Regions from separate parts of the Streptomyces sp. NPDC007875 genome, predicted to be linked through region 1. Evidence: riboswitches for the same ligand, from Rfam matches in the RefSeq annotation. Region 1 holds a riboswitch; each other region holds the start of a gene.

What was found. A riboswitch is a leader RNA that binds a small molecule or an ion and turns the genes downstream of it on or off. The one in region 1 is predicted to bind cyclic di-AMP.
Positions count from the first base shown of each region.
Region 2: linked by a shared signal. The riboswitch ahead of ACFYOY_RS06780 (M23 family metallopeptidase) and the one ahead of ACFYOY_RS42450 (transglycosylase family protein) in region 1 are both predicted to bind cyclic di-AMP.
Region 3: linked by a shared signal. The riboswitch ahead of ACFYOY_RS26735 (M23 family metallopeptidase) and the one ahead of ACFYOY_RS42450 (transglycosylase family protein) in region 1 are both predicted to bind cyclic di-AMP.
Region 4: linked by a shared signal. The riboswitch ahead of ACFYOY_RS17335 (NlpC/P60 family protein) and the one ahead of ACFYOY_RS42450 (transglycosylase family protein) in region 1 are both predicted to bind cyclic di-AMP.

Region 1 is NZ_JBIADZ010000035.1:25,335-28,536, reverse strand. Features, by position in the region: gene eno (phosphopyruvate hydratase) at 1-525, opposite strand, end outside; gene ACFYOY_RS42450 (transglycosylase family protein) at 829-1,515, opposite strand; cyclic di-AMP (ydaO/yuaA leader) riboswitch at 1,523-1,690, opposite strand; gene ACFYOY_RS42445 (transglycosylase family protein) at 1,945-2,943, opposite strand; gene ACFYOY_RS42440 (cytochrome P450) at 3,090-3,202, opposite strand, start outside.
Region 2 is NZ_JBIADZ010000002.1:664,678-667,879, forward strand. Features, by position in the region: gene ACFYOY_RS06775 (PP2C family protein-serine/threonine phosphatase) at 1-1,314, shown strand, start outside; cyclic di-AMP (ydaO/yuaA leader) riboswitch at 1,562-1,731, shown strand; gene ACFYOY_RS06780 (M23 family metallopeptidase) at 1,743-2,933, shown strand; gene ACFYOY_RS06785 (aldo/keto reductase) at 3,114-3,202, shown strand, end outside.
Region 3 is NZ_JBIADZ010000013.1:190,046-193,247, reverse strand. Features, by position in the region: gene ACFYOY_RS26740 (pitrilysin family protein) at 1-1,107, shown strand, start outside; cyclic di-AMP (ydaO/yuaA leader) riboswitch at 1,406-1,570, shown strand; gene ACFYOY_RS26735 (M23 family metallopeptidase) at 1,583-2,377, shown strand; gene ACFYOY_RS26730 (GntR family transcriptional regulator) at 2,639-3,202, shown strand, end outside.
Region 4 is NZ_JBIADZ010000007.1:270,317-273,518, forward strand. Features, by position in the region: gene ACFYOY_RS17335 (NlpC/P60 family protein) at 48-1,202, opposite strand; cyclic di-AMP (ydaO/yuaA leader) riboswitch at 1,210-1,380, opposite strand; gene pcrA (DNA helicase PcrA) at 1,554-3,202, shown strand, end outside.

The sequences.
Region 1 (3,202 bases):
GAAGGACTCCGCGCCGATCGGCGCGATCATGAACTCCTGGATGTCCACATTGGAGTCGGCGTGCGATCCGCCGTTGAGGATGTTCATCATCGGGACCGGCAGCAGATGGGCGTTCGGGCCGCCGAGGTAACGGAAGAGCGGGAGGTCGGACGCCTCGGAGGCGGCGTGCGCGACCGCGAGGGAGACGCCGAGGATGGCGTTGGCACCGAGCGAGGACTTGTCCGGGGTGGCGTCCAGGTCGAACATCGCCTGGTCGATCAGGCGCTGCTCGGTGGCGTCGTAGCCGACCAGCTCGGGGCCGATCTGCTCGATGACGGCGAGGACGGCCTTCTCCACGCCCTTTCCGTTGTAGCGGTTCTTGTCGCCGTCACGGAGCTCGAGGGCCTCGAAGGCGCCGGTGGAGGCGCCGGACGGAACGGCGGCACGGCCGGTGCTGCCGTCGTCGAGGCCGACCTCGACCTCGACCGTGGGGTTGCCTCGCGAGTCGAGGATCTCGCGAGCTACGACGACGTCGATGGACGGCACGAGGTTCTCCTTCGTATGGGTCTGCGGTAGCAGCACGAGCCTAACGGGCCGGGAGGGCTGCACCCCGCGTTCGCCCGCCCCACGAGACAGGGGCGTGACACAAAAAGCCAGATTCTGAATCACATATCCAGATTTCTGGTGAATCGGAAGATGAAGGAGCCCCGGTGGGGCGCGCCATAGGGGCGGCACGCCCCGACCGGGGCTCGTCTCAGGGTGCTCGGGCGGCGGCCTCAGGGGACTCGGAGGGGTCCTCGGGAGACTCGGGAGGAGTCCTCAGGCCGCGGCCGCGACCGTGACCGTGGCTCAGCCGAGGTGCAGCTTCTGGCCCGGGTAGATCAGGTCGGCCTTCTCCACGATGTCCTCGTTCAACTTGAAGAGCTTCTTCCAGCCGCCCTTGACGTGGTGCTCCTTGGCGATCTTGCCAAGGGTGTCACCGGACTTGACCTTGTACTCGCCGTCACCCTTCTTGATCGGGCCACGGGGCTGCTCACGCGTGGCGCGCTCGGGCGCGGTGTGCGGCTGCGCCTTCGGCTGGGCAGGCTGGGCGGCCGGGGCCGACTTGGTGGAGGCCGAGGGCTGGTCCTGCGAACCGGAGGGCGCGGACGGCGCGGACGGGCTGCCGCCGGAGGTCAGACCCTTGCCGCAGACCGGCCAGGCGCCCTTGCCCTGGCTGCCGAGGACCTTCTCGGCGATCTGGATCTGCTGGGCCTTGCTGGCCTTGTCCGCGGTGGGGGCGTAGGCGGTGCCGCCGTACGCGGCCCAGGTGGAGCTCGAGAACTGCAGGCCGCCGTAGTAGCCGTTGCCGGTGTTGATCGACCAGTTGCCACCGGCCTCGCACTGCGCGACCTGGTCCCACTGGGAGCTGGTGGCCGCGGAGGCGGAGGTCGCCCCGATGAGGGGCGCCGCCACGGCGGCACCGGCGAGACCGGTGAGCGCGGCGATACGGGTGGCCTTGGAGGGACGGCGGTGCTTCCCGTTGGACTTCAGCATCGTTGGTTCGTTTCCTCACCGACGCCTACGAGGTGAGCTGTCGGGTTCGGACGTGAGTTGCCCGGCCGGTCGCGATGATCGCTCCCGGCTTCACCCCTAGCCGACGAGCCCGTGTCCACAGGCCACTCGGCACCTACCTTGGGTCCCCCGCTCCTGCCTTCGGCGCTGACGCGTCGGTTCCCCCCGACCGCCGGCAGGATTCGGCGTGACGATCGACGGTGCCCGCGGTGGCGAGCGGAAAGACGTTAAACACACCTCCCGAGAACGTTCAAACACCCCAATGGCAGCGAATGGGGCTGTAATTGATCTCACTCGGCCCACATCGGCGCAGGTAGGGCCGGGTGAGGAGAGATCGGACACGAGGTGCGGCCCGGAAATTGTGACGAGATGTATGTCTCACCGGAACCAGATCGGGCAATTCCCCCCGAATCACTGCGCCCTGATGGAGAGGTCGAGTCGCTGACCAGGGATGATCAGGTCGGGGTCGATTCCGATGAGGTCCTCGTTGCTCTCGTAGAGCCCTTCCCAACCTCGGGACACATTCCGGTCCTCGGCGATGCCTGACAGGTTGTCACCGGGGCGAACAGTGTAATCGTCGTCCGTGGGGCTCTGGTCGCGGTCCGCGGCGTCACGCGAAGCGTGGCGCCCGGAGGGCTGCCCGTCCGCCGCATCGCCGTCCTCGGCCCGCTCCCCGGCGTCCGGGGAGCCGCGGTGGCGGCCGGAGGGCGAGGGGTCGGCGGAGGGATCCGACGAGGACCCCTTCGAGCCGTCCGACGCCGAGTCGTCCGAGGCCGGGTCATCCGAGGCCGAACCGTCCGACGTCGGGGTGTCCGATGCCGAGCCGTCCAGTCCGTCGGGGGACTTGGAGGTGCGGGGGGCCTCCGACTCCTCGGTCGATCCGGACGAATCCGGCTCACCGGCGCTGCCGGACGTCCCCGAACGGTCCGACTCCGCGGAGGAGGAGCCGTCCCGTCCCCGGTCCCCCACCTCGCCCCGGCCCGTCCCCGGGTCCGCGGTGGCCGTGCCACCGGGGTCCACATCGGGGGCGCCGGAGCCGTCGGTGAGCCCTGCACCCAGCGCACAGCTCGGCCAGGCGTCGGGGCCGCGGTCGCCGAGGATCGACTGGGCGACGGATATCTGCTGGGAGCGGCTGGCCAGGTCGGGGCGCGGGGCGTACTCCGTGCCGCCGTAGTCCTTCCACATGTCGAGGGTCAGCTGGAGTCCGCCGTAGAAGCCGTTGCCCTCGTTGGCGCTCCACATGCCGCCGCTCTCGCACTCGGCGACCTGATCCCAGGTGGAGGTCTGGGCGGCCTGTGCGCCGGACGCCCCGAAGAGGGGCAGGGCGATGCTCGCTCCCGTGACCCCCGCCGCGACGATGATGGCCGGAGCCTGACGGGGGCGACGGTGTCGACCATTACCGGAACGCATGCGATTGCCCTCTCTATGGCGAACTCGGTTGCCGGTGAACATAGCGAGGGCACTCGATCATCACAAGCCGATGTATCCCAGGTCACGCCGAGGTCACATGGCTGATCATTCGTCACCAATGTCCGTACGTACGGGGCTTGGACGCCTCAGCGGTCCGCGGAATTCCAGGTCACCGGGAGCGTGCGCAGCCCGCGCATGATGAGCCCGCCGCGCCACCGCAGATCCTCCGGATCCGCCGCGAGCCGCAGTCCGGGCAGGC
Region 2 (3,202 bases), on a different contig from region 1:
CGTACGGCCTGGCCCCGGCTGAGCCGCCCGCACACCCACCGCCGCCGCACCCGCCTGCACACGCTCATCGACACCGGCGCCGCGGCCGGTGGTGCCTCTGCCGAAGGGTTCACCGGGCCCACCGCGGGGCCCAGCCCGGTCGAGGACGCTCACCAGGGGCTGCCGGGCCGCCGGGTGGCCCGCTGGGTTCCCGCCATCCTCATCCTCGGCGGCGTCAGCTTCGACCTGGCCACCCCGTCCGGCTACACCGCCTCGCCCTTCTTCGCCGCCGCCCCTCTGGTCGCCGCGGCGCTCTTACCGCTGCGGCAGACCGTCATCATGGCCGTCATCGCCGTCCTCACGACCTGTCTGCTGGCGGAGTTGCACGGCGTGACGGACCCGACCCAGGCGGCCACCGAGATCGTCACGGTCGCCACCGTGACCGGGCTGGCGGTGGCGATCAACCGTGTCGTACGGCGCAGCTACCACCGGCTCGCCTCGGCACGCGGTGTCGCGGAGGCGGCCCAGCGCGCCGTCCTGCCCGCGCCGCCCGCCCGTCTCGCCGGGCTGGAGATCGCCGCGCGCTACGTACCGGCGGAGAAGTACGCGGCGATCGGCGGTGACCTGTACGCGGTCCAGGACACCCCGCACGGCGTACGGCTGACCGTCGGCGACGTACGCGGCAAGGGGCTGGGGGCCGTGGAGGTCGTGGCGATCCTACTGGGCTGCTTCCGGGAGGCGGCGGAGCAGGAGACGACCCTGGAGGCGCTCGTGGGCCGTCTGGAGCGGGCGCTGCAGCGTGAGGGCGCCCGGCGAGCCGACCTGGAGGTGTTCGAGGGGTTCACGACGGCGGTGGTGGCTGAAATTCCGCGCGGTGACTCCACCCTGCGGTTGCTCAACCGTGGTCATCCGGCGCCGCTGCTCATGGAGGAGGACGGCGGGGTGCGCGCCCTGGAGCCGGAGGCGGCGGCGCTGCCGGTGGGGATGGGGGAGCTGGCCGGGTGGCCGGACCGGGTGATGGAGCTGGGGTTCGAGGAGGGGGCGACGCTGCTGCTCTTCACGGACGGGGTGACGGAGGCCCGGGACCGCAATGGCGAGTTCTACGACCCGGCGAAGCAGCTGCGCGGCCGCCGCTTCACCGATCCGCAGGAGCTGCTGGATGCGTTGGTGGCCGATGTCGAGCGCCATACGGACGGCGGGACGGCGGACGACATGGCGCTGCTGGCGGTCCGCCGGACCCCGGCCCGCGGGAACGGACGGGGGAACGGGCACGGCGACGGTGACGCGAACCGCACCGGCCATACGAGGGACGGCGACGCTCCCCACCGTCCGTAGCCGACCGGGTCCATACCGTGCGTAGTCGGCCGAGCCCCCTCCGCATAACAATTGCTGCACGATCGACCCGCACGCGTTTTTGTGAACCTTTGGCCAGTGCGCCGATTCGCTCCCATCTGTTCCTTCTTGAGCGCTAAGTTCATGCCAAAGGTGCGCGGATTCCTCAGAACAGCTTGGAATCACATCGCGCTCTCTATTAACGTTCGATAACGCAGCGCGGTCGTCACAACCGTCGCAAGGGCGGCACCGTGCGCCGTCGCCGAATCCCGTACGCACACCGGCAGTACCGCACCACCAGCAGCACCAAGGGAACCGGGGAACCAACACCTTGGGGTGAATCGGGTCGAACCTGACCCGTAGGAGACCTTCCTGCTCCGAACCCGTCAGCTAACCCGGTAGGCGAGAAGGAAGGAAAGGAGTGCGCCTCCGTGGCGTCCAACAGGTCTGCCCTGGACGAGGCCCCGTATCGCACACGGGGAGGCGGTTTGGGGACCGCCACCGCCTACGGCCCCGGCTTTGACGCCGGCGGTGGGATGAGCTCCGGGGACGGACACTTCGCCCCCGACGATCGGTACGCGAATGCGGATGGGGACGCGTTCGAGGGCCCGGGTGCCGGATTCGAGACCGAGCCCTGGGAGGAGTGGAACCCCACCGAGGAGTCCATCGCTCCCGTACGCGGCCGGCATCGCGTGGCCAAGCAGCGCGGCGGGACCATGGCGCGCAGCGGCGCCGTCCTCGGGGTCGGCGTGATCGCGGCGGTCGGTGCGGGCGGCATGGCCAGCGCCAAGGACCGTCCCAAGCCGCCCATTTCCATGCCGGACCTCGGCCATGTCGCCGATGAGGTCAAGGCCAGCTTGCCCGCGGCCAAGGACCTGCCCGGCATCGGCTCCTGGACGTCGGACGACAGCAGTGGGCCGCAGACGGCCGCCGCCCCCCTCTCCCAGGCCGGCCTGACCAGCGAGGACGAGCAGCGCGGCACCACCGACGCGGGTGAGGCGCTCCGCGCCCGCATCCTCCAGCAGGCCGAGAACCAGCAGAACGCGGCGGACGAGGACAGCCGCACCGCCGCGGCGAAGGCCGCCGCGGAGAAGGCATCCGACCAGGCCGCGGAGGTGGCCGCCCAGCGGAAGGCCAAGGCCGAGGCGGAGAAGAAGGCCGCCGAGCAGCGGGCGAAGGAGGCGGCCGAGAAGAAGGCCGCGGCCGAGCGCCAGGCCAGGCTCGCCGCCGCGTACACCCTCCCCGTCGGCTCGTACACCCTGACCGCGAGCTTCGGCCAGGCGGGCGACATTTGGTCGGCCGACCACACCGGCCAGGACTTCGCCGCCCCGACCGGCACCCCGGCCAAGGCGGTGCACGGCGGCACCATCACCCAGGCGGGCTGGGCCGGTTCGTACGGCTACCGCATCGTGCTGACCCTCAGCGACGGCACCGAGATCTGGTACTGCCACCTGTCGTCGATGGTCGTCACATCGGGCAAGGTGACGGCGGGCGACGTCATCGGCCGCGTCGGCGCCACCGGCAATGTGACCGGCCCGCACCTCCACCTCGAGGTCCGGCCGGGCGGCGGCTCGCCGATCGACCCGATGCCCTGGCTGCGCCAGCACGGGATGAATCCCTGATACTCCGGCGGCTCTGGCGCTCTCTCCCCCCTTGACGCCAGGGCCGCCGGTTTACGTCCCGACGGGGCGGCCCCTCAGGAACACCCCTCTCAGGAACCCCCCAGGAATCCCCCAGGAACACCCCCCCGAGGAACACCCCCCCGAGGAACAACCCCGCCCGGCCACCCGTTGTAAAAACGTATGGCTGACAACACACAAAAGATCGGTGACCTGTCCGTCTTCCCGTTCTCCCTCGGCGGGAACGTCTTCGGCTGGACCGCCAACGAGGC
Region 3 (3,202 bases), on a different contig from region 1:
CTGGACGCGCATGCCGACCACCCCGGCGTCCGCGTCTCCCTCGAGGTCCCGGTCTCCCGGCTGCCCAAGGCGCTCGGTCTGCTGGCCGACGCCCTGCGCGCCCCCGCCTTCCCGGACGGCGAGGTCGAGCGGCTGGTGCGCAACCGGCTGGACGAGATCCCCCATGAGCTGGCCAACCCGGCCCGCCGCGCCTCGATGGCCCTCTCCGCGGCCCTCTTCCCGGCCGAGTCGCGGATGTCCCGGCCGCGCCAGGGCACCCAGGAGACCATCGAGGGCATCGACGCCGCGGCCGTGCGGGCGTTCTACGAGGCGCATGTCCGCCCCTCCACGGCCACCGCCGTCATCGTGGGCGACCTCACCGGGGTCGACCTCGACGGGGCGCTCGCCGACACCCTGGGTGCCTGGACGGGCGGGGCGGGCGCGCCGCGCGCGGTTCCCCCGATCGTCGCGGACGACCTCGGCCGTGTGGTGATCGTCGACCGGCCGGGCGCGGTGCAGACCCAGCTGCTCATCGGGCGCGTCGGCGCCGACCGCCATGACCGGATCTGGCCCGCGCAGGTGCTCGGCACGTACTGCCTGGGCGGCACCCTCACCTCCCGCCTCGACCGTGTGCTGCGCGAGGAGAAGGGCTACACCTACGGGGTGCGCGCCTTCGGCCAGGTGCTGCGCTCCGCGCCCCCGGCTCCCTCGGGCGGCTCCGCGGGCGCCGCGATGCTGGCGATCAGCGGCTCGGTGGCCACCGAGGTCACCGGACCCGCGCTGGAGGACCTCTGGAAGGTGCTGCGCACGCTGAAGGAGGAGGGGCTCACCGACGAGGAGCGCGATGTCGCGGTGCAGAACCTGGTGGGCGTCGCCCCGCTGAAGTACGAGACGGCGGCGTCCGTCGCGGGCACCCTCGCCGACCAGGTCGAGCAGCACCTTCCGGACGATTTCCAGGCGCAGTTGTACGCCCGCCTCGCGGAGACCGGCACGGTGGAGGCGACCGCCGCGGTGGTGAGCGCCTTCCCGGCGGACCGGCTGGTCACGGTGCTGGTCGGGGATGCCTCGGTGATCGAGGAGCCGGTCAGGGCGCTGGGCATCGGTGAGGTGCGCGTCATCTCCGGCTGAGCCGCCCGGAGTTGGCCGATTGGCTGGATCTGGCCGAGGAGCCGACCACCTGGCCGACTCACTGACGATCCGAGTTCGCTGCCGATCCGGCAGACGGTCCGCTCGACGAGCTCGCAACGGAAGGACCCCGGCCCCCGTAAGGGTGCCGGGGTCCTTCCTTCATGCCCGATTTGCGGCAGTGACGGCTTGTTTGGTTTGTGGGGAGAGCAACAAAAAACCGGAACCGTTTGGTGATCGAAAGCGGGCCCGTTTAGCGTCAGTCCGGCTGTTCGCCGGCAACCCGCCGCACCCGCGGCACGGACAGTCATCGCCGAGTCCCCGTACGGCGCGAGCCAGGGGAGCCGGGGACCCACACGTCCCCAGGGGTGAATCGGGCGCCTTCCCCGGCCGGGGGAGGAGTCCGTAGGAGACCTTCCTGCTCCGAACCCGTCAGCTAACCCGGTAGGCGAGAAGGAAGGAAGGAGTGCGCCTCAGCATGGCGTCCACCCGCACTGCCACCGGGAAACACCGCCGCACCACCAAGGTCAACGTCCGCACCGGCGCGAACGTCGTGGGCATCACCACCGTCGCCTCGGGTGTCGTCGCCGGGATCACCGGACAGGCGTTCGCAGCCGACACCGGCCCCAATTCCCAGCAGACCGGTCTGACCCAGGCGATCGTGATCGGCGACGGGATCGCGGACCACATCGAGGAGCAGGCGCAGTCCCAGGAGACCGCCGCCGAGCAGGCCGCCGCCAAGGCCAAGGCGGAGACGATCGCCCGCCAGGAGGCCGCCAGAAAGGCGGAGGCCGCGGCGAAGAAGGCCAAGGCCGAGCGCGAGGCCAAGGAGCGCGCGGCGCGCGAGGCCGAGCGCAAGCGCCTCAACACCTTCGAATCGCCGATCAGCGGCTCCTACGTCTCCACCGGCTACGAGGCGGCCAGCGGGCTGTGGTCCTCCGGCAGCCACACCGGCATCGACTTCCACGCCTCCTCCGGCACCTCGGTGCACTCCGTGGGCATGGGCGAGATCGTCGAGGCGGGCTGGGGCGGCTCCTACGGCAACAACGTCGTCATCAAGATGAACGACGGCACCTACACCCAGTACGGCCATCTGTCGTCGATCAGCGTCTCGGTCGGCCAGAAGGTCACCCCCGGCCAGCAGATCGGCCTGTCGGGCGCCACCGGCAACGTCACCGGACCGCATCTGCACTTCGAGGCCCGCACCAGCCCGGACTACGGCTCGGACATCGACCCCCTGTCGTATCTGCGCTCGCACGGCGTCAACGTCTGACCTCGCGGGACTCCGCGAACGTCCGACCCCGCGAGGCTCCGCGCACGCCCGCGGTCCCGTGAGACTCCGAGAAGGCCCCGTCCACCGGACGGGGCCTTCGGCGTGCCGCCGCCCGCTGACCAAAAAATATCCATGAAATGCACTCCGCCATCGGAAATGACGTCCGATTGGAATAGAGTCGTTCAACGCGCGTTCCATGGGTGCGTTTCGCGGGCGTTAAGGCGGAGGTTCGACAATGTGGGACCGGAAGTGAGCGGGGATATGACCGCGGTCCAGGGCGGTCGCCGGATTTCGGCGCATGCGGTGTGCACGGCGATTCGCGACGACATCGTCTCCGGCACATATCAGCCCGGCAGCCGGCTCACCGAGGAACTTCTCGCCCGGCGCTACGGCGTCTCGCGGGTGCCGGTCCGCGAGGCCCTGCGCACCCTGGAGTCCGAGGGCTTCGTGACGACCCGGCGGCACGCGGGGGCCTGCGTCGCCCAGCCCTCCGAGCGCGAGGCGGCCGATCTGCTGGACATCCGGGCGCTCCTGGAGCCGCTGGGCGCCGCGCGGGCCGCACAGCGCCGCACCGAGGCCCATCTGAAGGTGCTGCGCGGGCTGGTCCGGCTCGGCCGGGAGCGGGCCCAGCACGGTCGGCTGGGCGAGCTGCGGCCGCTGGGCGACTGGTTCCACGAGACCCTCGCCCAGGCGTCCGGCAGCCCGAGCCTGGCCGCGATGCTCGTCCAGCTGCGCCGCAAGACCGCGTGGGTGTACGCGGCCGCTCCCGTACCGCAGCCCGCACCGCCCGGGGGCGCCCGGCACCCCGACCCGGGCGCGCGGGCC
Region 4 (3,202 bases), on a different contig from region 1:
CCCCCCCCCCCCCCACGCCAAGGGCCTGTACGGCCCCCGCGCCCGCCCTACGCGGGCCGCACGCTCCCGTAGATCGGCATCTCGGTGATCGGCGCCTTCTTCACCACATCGCCCGGCTTCGGCGCGTGGATCATCATCCCGTCGCCGATGTAGAGGCCGACATGGCTGATGTCGTCGTAGAAGAAGACCAGATCGCCCGGCTGGAGTTCGGACGTCGAGACGCGCGTACCGACCTTCACCTGGTCCCAGGTGGTGCGCGGCAGCGAGATCCCGGCCGCCTTCCAGGCCGCCTGCGTCAGCCCTGAGCAGTCGAAGGAGCTGGGGCCGGTCGCGCCCCAGACATACGGCTTGCCGAGCTGCGACTTCGCGAAGGCGATGGCCTGGGCCGCCTTGGAGCTGTTGGCCGGGGCCGAGGGCGCCGTCGAACCGGAGCTGCTGTCTTTGTTCTGCTCCTGCTGCTTCTTGCGCGCGGCCTCCTGCCGCTGCTTCTCGGCGAGCGCGGCCGCCTTACGGCGGGCCTCCTCCGCCTTCTTCTTCTCGATCGCCGCCAGCCGCGCCTTCTCCTTGGCGGTCAGATTCGCCAGCAGCCGCCGGGCCTCGGTCAGCTTGTCCTGGACGGTCTTCTTCTGGGTCTTCAGCTGCTTCTGCGACGCGGTCAGCGAGGCGAGGCTCTCGCTGGCCCTACCGCGCTCCTTGGCGGCGCTCGCCTGCTGCTTCTGGAAGTCGTCGACGGCCTGCTTCTGCCGACCGGTCAGCCGGTCCATCAGATGCGACTGGTCGAAGACGTCCTGCGGGTCATTGGAGAACAGCAGGGTCGCGGCGGAGCGGGCCATTCCGCCGTCGCGGTACTGGGCGGCGGCGTAGGCGCCGAGCGTGCGCCGCGCCTCGTTGAGCTTCTCGGTGCGCTGGGCGACGGAGTCGAGCAGCTTGTCGACCTTGGCCCGCTGCTGATCGGCGCGCTCCTTGGCGGCGTTGTAGCGCTGGGTGGCGCTCTCCGCCTGGTGGTAGAGGGTGTCGACCTTCTCCTTGACCTTCTCGATCGACTGGCCGGCCGGCTTGGGGTCGCCCGGCGCGGCGTTGGCCGTCTGGGAGAGCAGGGTGACGGATGCGAGGGCGGCCGTGGTGAACCCGACGGCCGTACGGCGGCCGTGACCGGTGAGCGGGGCCGGTATTCGGCTCCGCGGCTTGCGGTGCGACGCCAAGGGAGGCGACTCCTTCCGTGGACCGCCTACCGGGTTAGCTGTCGGGTTCGGGCGGTACGGAAGGTTGCCCTACGGCCGTGTCCGGGCGGCACCTGCGTGCCACGCCGTTCGGGCCGATTCACCCCGGTGTTGCGTTGTCGGGTCCCCGGCTCCGGGCGCCTTACGGCGGTGCCGGACTCGGCGGAGGCCGCCCGTGCCGACGTGGTTCGCCGACGGATCTTCCGGGCCGCCTGACGCAGGACGGTAGCCAACGCGTGGGGCTCCTGTGAAGACTGGTGGCCGTTTTGCCCGAAACCGTTTCGTGATGTTCGGGCATCGGCTGTCAGTGGGGCGGCCTAGACTCGGGGAGCGATGAGCAGCCTCTTTGACGACAGCTTCCTGGCGGACCTCGGGCCTCCTTCGAACGAGGAGCCACCACCGCCGCCCGAGGATTCGGCGCACCCCGGCCCCGATGGTGCCGAGGACGTGCCGCATCACCTCTTCAGCGGCGGCTTCGACGCGCCCGTGCCCCGGGAGGCCCACTACCGGGACGGCGCGGCGCGGCCCGTCGTGGACCCGTCCGCCCTGCTCGAGGGGTTGAACGAGCAGCAGAGAGCCGCCGTGGAGCACACCGGTTCGCCGCTGCTGATCGTCGCGGGCGCCGGCTCCGGCAAGACCCGGGTGCTCACCCACCGCATCGCCTATCTGCTCGGCGCCCGCGGGACACACCCCGGCCAGATCCTCGCCATCACCTTCACCAACAAGGCGGCGGGCGAGATGAAGGAGCGGGTGGAGGAGCTCGTCGGCCCGCGGGCGAACGCCATGTGGGTCTCCACCTTCCACAGCGCCTGCGTCCGCATCCTGCGCCGGGAGTCCAAGAAGCTCGGCTTCACCTCATCGTTCTCGATCTACGACGCCGCCGACTCCAAGCGGCTGATGTCGCTGGTCTGCCGGGATCTGGATCTCGACCCCAAGCGGTTCCCGCCGAAGTCCTTCAGCGCCAAGATCTCCAACCTGAAGAACGAGCTGATCGACGAGGAGACCTTCGCCGGACAGGCGACGGACGGCTTCGAGAAGACGCTGGCCGAGGCGTACGCGATGTACCAGGCGAGGCTGCGCGAGGCCAACGCACTGGACTTCGACGACATCATCATGACCACGGTCAATCTGCTCCAGGCGTTCCCGGACGTCGCCGAGCACTACCGCCGCCGCTTCCGGCACGTCCTGGTGGACGAGTACCAGGACACCAACCACGCGCAGTACACCCTCGTGCGCGAGCTGGTGGGCACGGACACCGAGGAGACCACGGCCGCCGAGCTGTGCGTGGTGGGCGACGCCGACCAGTCGATCTACGCCTTCCGGGGCGCCACGATCCGCAACATCCTCCAGTTCGAGGAGGACTACCCCACCGCGCGGACGATCCTCCTCGAGCAGAACTACCGCTCCACCCAGACCATCCTGAGCGCGGCCAACGCGGTCATCGAGCGCAATGAGAACCGCCGCCCGAAGAACCTGTGGACCGAGGCCGGCGCCGGGACCGAGATCACCGGCTATGTGGCCGACACCGAGCACGACGAGGCCCAGTTCGTCGCCGACGAGATCGACCGGCTCACGGACGCGGGCGACGCCAAGGCCGGTGACGTGGCGGTCTTCTACCGGACCAACGCCCAGTCCCGTGTCTTCGAAGAGATCTTCATCCGGGTCGGGCTGCCGTACAAGGTCGTCGGCGGCGTGCGCTTCTACGAGCGCAAGGAGGTCCGGGACGTCCTCGCCTATCTGCGGGTGCTGGCCAACCCCGAGGACTCCGTCCCGCTCCGCCGGATTCTCAACGTGCCCAAGCGCGGCATCGGGGAGCGCGCCGAGGCCATGATCGACGCGCTGGCGCTGCGCGAGAAGATCACCTTCCCGCAGGCGCTGCGCCGGGTCGACGACGCGTACGGCATGGCGGCCCGCTCGGCCAACGCGGTCAAGCGGTTCAACACGCTCATGGAGGAGCTGCACACCATCGTGGAGTCCGGGGC